Regions from separate parts of the Pseudomonas sp. GL_093 genome, predicted to be linked through region 1. Evidence: predicted binding sites of a transcription regulator. Region 1 holds the regulator's gene; the other holds the start of a gene.
The links. Region 1 encodes sigma-54, which starts transcription at its own class of promoters, with help from an activator protein. Its sites were predicted from a motif close to ANTGGCATNNANNTTGCTNT; they were not measured.

Region 1 (3,414 bases):
CGCATCGGTAGCGGCTTCCGGGACCAGCAGAATGAACAGCAGGTCAACCGGGGCACCGTCGATGGCGTCGAAATCAATGGGTGCATCAAGGTGCATCAGGGCGCTGATGGGCGAGGTGCAGCCCTTCAGGCGGCAGTGGGGAATGGCGATGCCGTTGCCAAAACCGGTTGAGCCGAGTTTTTCACGGGCAATCAGAGCCTCGAAGACATCTTGCATCTCCAGATCCGGCACTTCTTTGTGGATAAGGTTGGCAATTTGCTCAAGGGCTTTCTTTTTACTGCCGCCCGGCACGTTCACGAGGGAACGGCCGGGGGTCAGGATGCTTTCAAGTCGGATCATGGGTTGGGAGTGTTAACGACCGGTCGCGCCCTGGAGGAGGCTTTGGGTCTTTTCCTTATGCTTTTTGAGTTGTTTATCCAGCTTGTCGGTCAGTGCGTCGATCGCCGCGTACATATCGGTATGCTCCGCGTTTGCGACCACTTCATTGCCGGGAATATGCAGCGTGGCTTCGATTTTCTGCTTGAGCTTTTCGACCGTCATCGTGACTTGCACGTTGGTGATTTTGTCGAAATGCCTCTCTAATCGTTCGAGTTTTTCGCCGATGTAGGTGCGAAGAGGTTCGGTCACTTCCAGTTGGTGTCCACTGATGTTGACTTGCATACAGCTTCTCCTTCGTTGCCAGTGCATAAAGCGGCAGGCAGAAATGCCTGCCACTGGAACGCTGTGGCGTGGCTCTACATCAACCGCTTACGTTCGCTCGAAGGCGCGATCCCGAGGGATTCGCGGTACTTGGCGACGGTGCGGCGAGCCACCTGAATGCCTTGTGCCTCCAGTAAACCAGCGATCTTGCTGTCACTCAACGGCTTTTTCTGATTTTCCGCGGCAACCAGTTTTTTGATGATCGCGCGGATCGCCGTCGACGAGCATTCACCGCCCTCGGAGGTGCTGACGTGGCTGGAGAAAAAGTATTTCAGTTCATATATGCCCCGAGGGGTATGCATGAATTTCTGCGTGGTCACCCGTGAAATCGTCGACTCGTGCATGCCCACCGCTTCGGCGATGTCATGCAGGACCAGCGGTTTCATGGCTTCGTCGCCGTATTCAAGAAAACCGCGCTGATGCTCGACGATCTGAGTGGCTACTTTCATCAGGGTTTCGTTGCGGCTTTGCAGGCTCTTGATGAACCAGCGGGCCTCTTGCAACTGATTGCGCATGAAGGTGTTGTCGGCGCTGGTGTCGGCGCGGCGCACGAAACCGGCGTATTGAGCGTTGACCCGCAGTCGTGGCACGGATTCCTGGTTCAGCTCGACCAGCCAGCGCTCGTTGTCCTTGCGTACGATCACGTCGGGAACGACGTATTCGGCTTCGCTGGACTCGATCTGCGAGCCTGGGCGCGGGTTGAGGCTCTGCACCAGTTCAATCACTTGGCGCAGTTCGTCTTCCTTGAGCTTCATGCGACGCATCAGCTGGCTGTAATCGCGGCTGCCGAGCAGGTCGATGTAATCGCTGACCAGGCGTTTGGCCTCGACCAGCCAAGGCGTCTTGGCGGGCAACTGACGCAATTGCAGCAGCAGGCATTCGCCCAGGTTGCGGGCACCGATGCCAGCGGGTTCGAATTGCTGGATGCGGTGCAGGACGGCTTCGATTTCGTCCAGTTCGATGTCCAGTTCCGGGTCGAAGGCTTCGAGAATCTCCTCGAGGGTTTCGTCCAGGTAGCCCTGATTGTTGATGCAGTCGATCAGGGTCACGGCGATCAGGCGATCAGTGTCGGACATCGGTGCCAGATTCAGTTGCCACAGCAGGTGGCTTTGCAGGCTTTCGCCGGCCGATGTACGGGTGGTGAAGTCCCACTCGTCATCATCGTTGCTGGGCAGGCTGCTGGCGCTGGTCTGGTAGACGTCTTCCCACGCAGTATCGACGGGCAGTTCGTTGGGGATGCGTTCGTTCCAGTCGCCTTCCTCGAGGTTATCAACCGTCGGGGCGGTTTCCTGGTAGGAGGGTTCCTGAATGTCGACGTTGGGTTGCTGTTCGGCTTTGTCGGCCAAGGGGTCGGCGTTATCGAAGTCGTCGCCTTCTTCCTGGCGTTCGAGCATCGGATTGGACTCCAGGGCCTCCTGGATTTCCTGTTGCAGGTCCAGGGTCGACAATTGGAGCAGGCGGATGGCCTGTTGCAGCTGCGGTGTCATCGTCAGCTGCTGGCCCATTCTCAAGACTAGCGATGGTTTCATGGCAGGGGCTTAACACCTTATTCGCCGGCGCACATGCGCCATCCACTACAGGGCGCCGGAGCGCCAAACATAAGCAAATTATATGCCCGAAACTGCAGCGTTTGCCTAGAGCGCTGTAACAATAAAAAAATGTTGATTTTTTATCGAGACAAGCGCCCGGGCAACCAGCCAGACACCTCAGTGCTTACAGGCGGAACTCATGGCCCAGATACACTTCCTTGACCAGGTCGTTGGCCAGGATGGTGGCAGAGTCACCTTCGGCGATCAGCTGGCCATCGTTGACGATGTAGGCGGTTTCGCAGATATCCAGGGTTTCACGGACGTTGTGGTCAGTGATCAGCACACCAATGCCCTTGGCCTTGAGGTGATAGATGATCTGTTTGATGTCGCCCACCGAAATCGGGTCCACGCCGGCGAACGGTTCGTCGAGCAGGATGAATTTCGGGTTGGTGGCCAGTGCCCGGGCTATTTCCACACGGCGGCGTTCACCACCGGACAGGCTCATCCCGAGGTTGTCGCGGATATGGCTGATATGGAATTCCTGCAGCAGGCTTTCCAGCTCTTTGCGACGACCGGCCTTGTCGAGTTCCTTGCGGGTCTCGAGGATCGCCATGATGTTGTCGGCTACCGAGAGTTTGCGGAAGATCGATGCTTCTTGCGGAAGATAGCCGATGCCGGCCTTCGCACGACCGTGCATAGGCTGGTGGCTGACATCCATGTCGTCAATCAGTACGCGGCCCTGATCGGCCTGTACCAGACCGACAATCATGTAAAAGCAGGTGGTCTTGCCGGCGCCGTTGGGACCCAGCAGGCCGACGATCTGACCGCTGTCGATCGACAGGCTGACGTCACGCACGACCTGGCGGCTCTTGTAGCTCTTGGCCAGATGCTGAGCTTTCAGAGTTGCCATTACTGGGCCTTTTGCTCGTCGGTTTTCTTCTTCGGCTGGATCACCATGTCGATGCGCGGACGCGACTCGGTGACCTTGTTGCCCGTCGCACGACCGGCGCTCGCAAGCTTTTTGACCGTGTCGTAGACGATTTTCTCGCCTTGGGTGACGTTGTTGTCCTTGTCGATGACTTTCGCCTTGTCGATCAGCACAACGCGGTTTTGCGAGGCGTGGTACTGAATAGTCACTCCCCAGCCCTGAACAGGCTTGGTGTCGCCCTGGGTTTGCAGTTGCTCG
Region 2 (3,414 bases), 620 kb from region 1:
GCTCGTATTCCAGTGGGTGTACGAAGGTACGTACTTTGATTTCTTCTTCGCTTTTCAGAGCGATGTAAGCGTCGATGAAGTCGTCGCTGAAAACGCCGCCTTTGGTCAGGAACGCACGACCTTTGTCCAGCTCTTCCAGGGCTTCTTTCAGGCTGCCGCAAACTTGTGGGATCTCTTTCGCCTCTTCAGGCGGCAGGTCATACAGGTTTTTGTCAGCAGCGTCGCCAGGGTGGATCTTGTTCTGGATACCGTCCAGGCCGGCCATTACCAGGGCAGCGAAGGCCAGGTACGGGTTAGCTGCTGGATCCGGGAAGCGAGCTTCGATACGGCGAGCGCGAGGGCTGGACACGTAAGGAATACGGATCGAAGCGGAACGGTTGCGAGCCGAGTAGGCCAGCATTACTGGGGCTTCGAAACCTGGGACCAGACGCTTGTAGGAGTTGGTCGACGGGTTGGTGAAGCCGTTCAGCGCTTTACCGTGCTTGATGATGCCGCCGATGAAGTACAGAGCGGTGTCGGACAGGCCGGCATAGCCTTCGCCAGCGAAGGTGTTCTTGCCATCTTTGGCGATAGACAGGTGAACGTGCATACCCGAACCGTTGTCGCCGTACAGAGGCTTAGGCATGAAGGTCGCGGTGCGGCCGTATGCATCAGCAACGTTGTGTACGCAGTACTTCAGGGTTTGAACTTCGTCAGCCTTGGCAACCAGGGTGTTGAACTTCACGCCGATTTCGTTCTGGCCAGCAGTTGCCACTTCGTGGTGGTGAACTTCGATGACCAGGCCCATTTCTTCCATGGCGTTGCACATGGAGGTACGGATTTCGTGGTCGTGGTCGAACGGCGGAACCGGGAAGTAGCCGCCTTTGACGCCTGGACGGTGGCCTTTGTTGCCGCCTTCCACGTCCTGGTCGGACATCCACGAACCTTGTTCGGAGTAGATCTTGAACATCGAGCCGGAGATATCGGACTTGAACTTCACTTCGTCGAAGATGAAGAATTCAGGCTCTGGACCAACAAATACGGTGTCGCCGATACCGGTCGACTTCAGGTATTCCTCGGCACGCTTGGCGATCGCACGTGGGTCACGGTCGTAGCCTTGCATGGTCGAAGGCTCGATCACGTCGCAAACCAGGATCAGGGTTGGCTCTTCGGTGAACGGGTCGAGAACGGCAGTGCTGTCGTCCGGCATCAGGATCATGTCGGAGGCTTCGATGCCTTTCCAGCCAGCGATGGAGGAACCGTCGAACATTTTGCCTTCTTCGAAGAAAGCTTCATCCAGCGCGTCGCGAGCCGGCATGGTCACGTGGTGCTGAGTGCCTTTGGTGTCAGTGAAGCGCAGATCAATCCACTTGACGTCATGATCTTTGATGAGTTGAACCGACTTCGACATAGTGTCCTCCGGGTGGCTTCGGGCTTAGTAGTGGATGCCCTTAGAATGTGGGTGATGCCGGCGCGAATACTCTGCCAAGGCAACCTGCCTCACAAGGGAGCAAATTGCATGCCAGTGCCCCACCATGGGTTTTTTGCCCCAATTTCACGCTTATAAAGGTGCAAAGCGCAGCAAAGCTGGAAATAGCGCCCCGTAATGTAGCGTCAAATTCAACAAATGACCTGTTTTGGTGCGCGCAAAACCTTCTGCACATTAACTGGTTAAACCTTGAGCAATTTCCGCTATAATCCGCGCCCCCCTTTTTCGGCTGGCCCAGCGCGCGCTGTTTTCATGAAACTAATCGTAAAAGTCTTTCCCGAGATCACCATCAAGAGCCGCCCGGTACGGATGCGTTTCATCCGCCAGTTGGCCAAAAACATCCGTACCGTGCTCCGCGACCTGGACCCGGCTGTGGTGGTGAACGGTGTGTGGGACAATCTCGAGCTGGAAACCCGCGTCAGCGAGCCCAAAGCCCTGAAGGAGATGACCGAGCGCCTGAGCTGCATGCCGGGCATCGCGCATTTCCTGCAAGTCGACGAATACCCGTTGGGTGACTTCGACGACATCGTCGCCAAGTGCAAGCAGCACTTCGGTGATGCGTTGGCCGGGAAGATTTTTTCGGTGCGCTGCAAGCGTGCCGGCAAGCACGAATTCAGTTCGATGGACGTCGAGAAATACGTCGGCAGCCAACTGCGACGTCAGTGCGGCGCCGCCGGAATCTCGCTGAAAGAGCCGGAAATCGAAGTACGCCTCGAAATTCGCGACAAACGGTTGTTCGTGATCCACAACCAGCACAACAGCATCGGCGGTTATCCGCTGGGTGCCCTGGAACAGACGCTTGTGCTGATGTCCGGCGGCTTCGATTCCACTGTTGCTGCTTACCAGATCATGCGCCGCGGGCTGATGAGCCATTTCTGCTTCTTCAATCTGGGCGGACGAGCCCATGAACTGGGCGTTATGGAAGTCGCGCATTTCATCTGGAAGAAGTACGGCAGCTCCCAACGCGTGTTATTTGTCAGTGTGCCGTTTGAGGAAGTACTGGGAGAAATTCTCGGGAAAGTCGATAACAGTCATATGGGCGTAGTTTTGAAGCGTATGATGTTGCGCGCTGCTTCCCGTATTGCCGATCGGCTGGAGATCGATGCGCTGGTCACCGGCGAAGCGATTTCCCAGGTGTCGAGCCAGACGCTGCCGAACCTGTCCGTGATCGACTGCGTGACCGACAAGCTGGTCTTGCGTCCGCTGATCGCCAGTCACAAGCAGGACATCATCGACCTGGCCAACGAAATCGGCACTGCCGACTTCGCCAAGCACATGCCGGAATACTGCGGGGTCATCTCGGTGAACCCCAAGACCCACGCCAAGCGTCCACGCGTGGAGTACGAAGAACAACAGTTCGACATGGCAGTACTTGAGCGTGCGCTCGAGAACGCCAAACTGGTGCCGATCGATCGCGTGATCGACGAATTGGGCCAGGACTTGCAGATCGAAGAAGTCAGCGAAGCGCTGGCTGGTCAGATCGTCATCGATATCCGTCATCCGGATGCCGCTGAAGATGACCCGCTGGGCCTCGTTGGCATTGAGGTACAAACGATGCCGTTTTATGCATTGAACGCTCGTTTCAAGGAACTGGACCCTACTCGCCAGTACCTGCTGTATTGCGACAAAGGCGTGATGAGTCGCCTGCATGCCCACCATTTGCTCAGTGAGGGGCATGCCAATGTGCGCGTTTATCGACCGAGCTAAGTGCCCGGGGCTGTTTGCCTGTGGCCTGCGTCACCGGCCCCCCGACGCCGCCGTCAAGCTGTAACGGCTTTGCCGGACTCTACTGTTAATCGCTGCCAAGACTTGTCAGCACACCGAATCCTCTGATCGAGATACACAAGTGATCGAAAATCTACGCAACATCGCCATCATTGCTCACGTTGACCATGGTAAGACCACCCTGGTAGACAAACTCTTGCGTCAATCCGGCACCCTGGAGC

Region 2: glnA (glutamate--ammonia ligase) is a predicted target of sigma-54. The motif match lies at 1,487-1,506, and genes of this name have one in related genera.

What each region holds. Positions count from the first base shown of each region.
Region 1 is NZ_CM174448.1:1,005,250-1,008,663, forward strand. It holds gene ptsN (PTS IIA-like nitrogen regulatory protein PtsN) at 1-339, opposite strand, end outside; gene hpf (ribosome hibernation-promoting factor, HPF/YfiA family) at 352-660, opposite strand; gene AC3IUE_RS04395 (RNA polymerase factor sigma-54) at 735-2,228, opposite strand; gene lptB (LPS export ABC transporter ATP-binding protein) at 2,413-3,138, opposite strand; gene lptA (lipopolysaccharide transport periplasmic protein LptA) at 3,138-3,414, opposite strand, start outside.
Region 2 is NZ_CM174448.1:381,825-385,238, forward strand. It holds gene glnA (glutamate--ammonia ligase) at 1-1,390, opposite strand, end outside; gene thiI (tRNA uracil 4-sulfurtransferase ThiI) at 1,721-3,175, shown strand; gene typA (translational GTPase TypA) at 3,315-3,414, shown strand, end outside.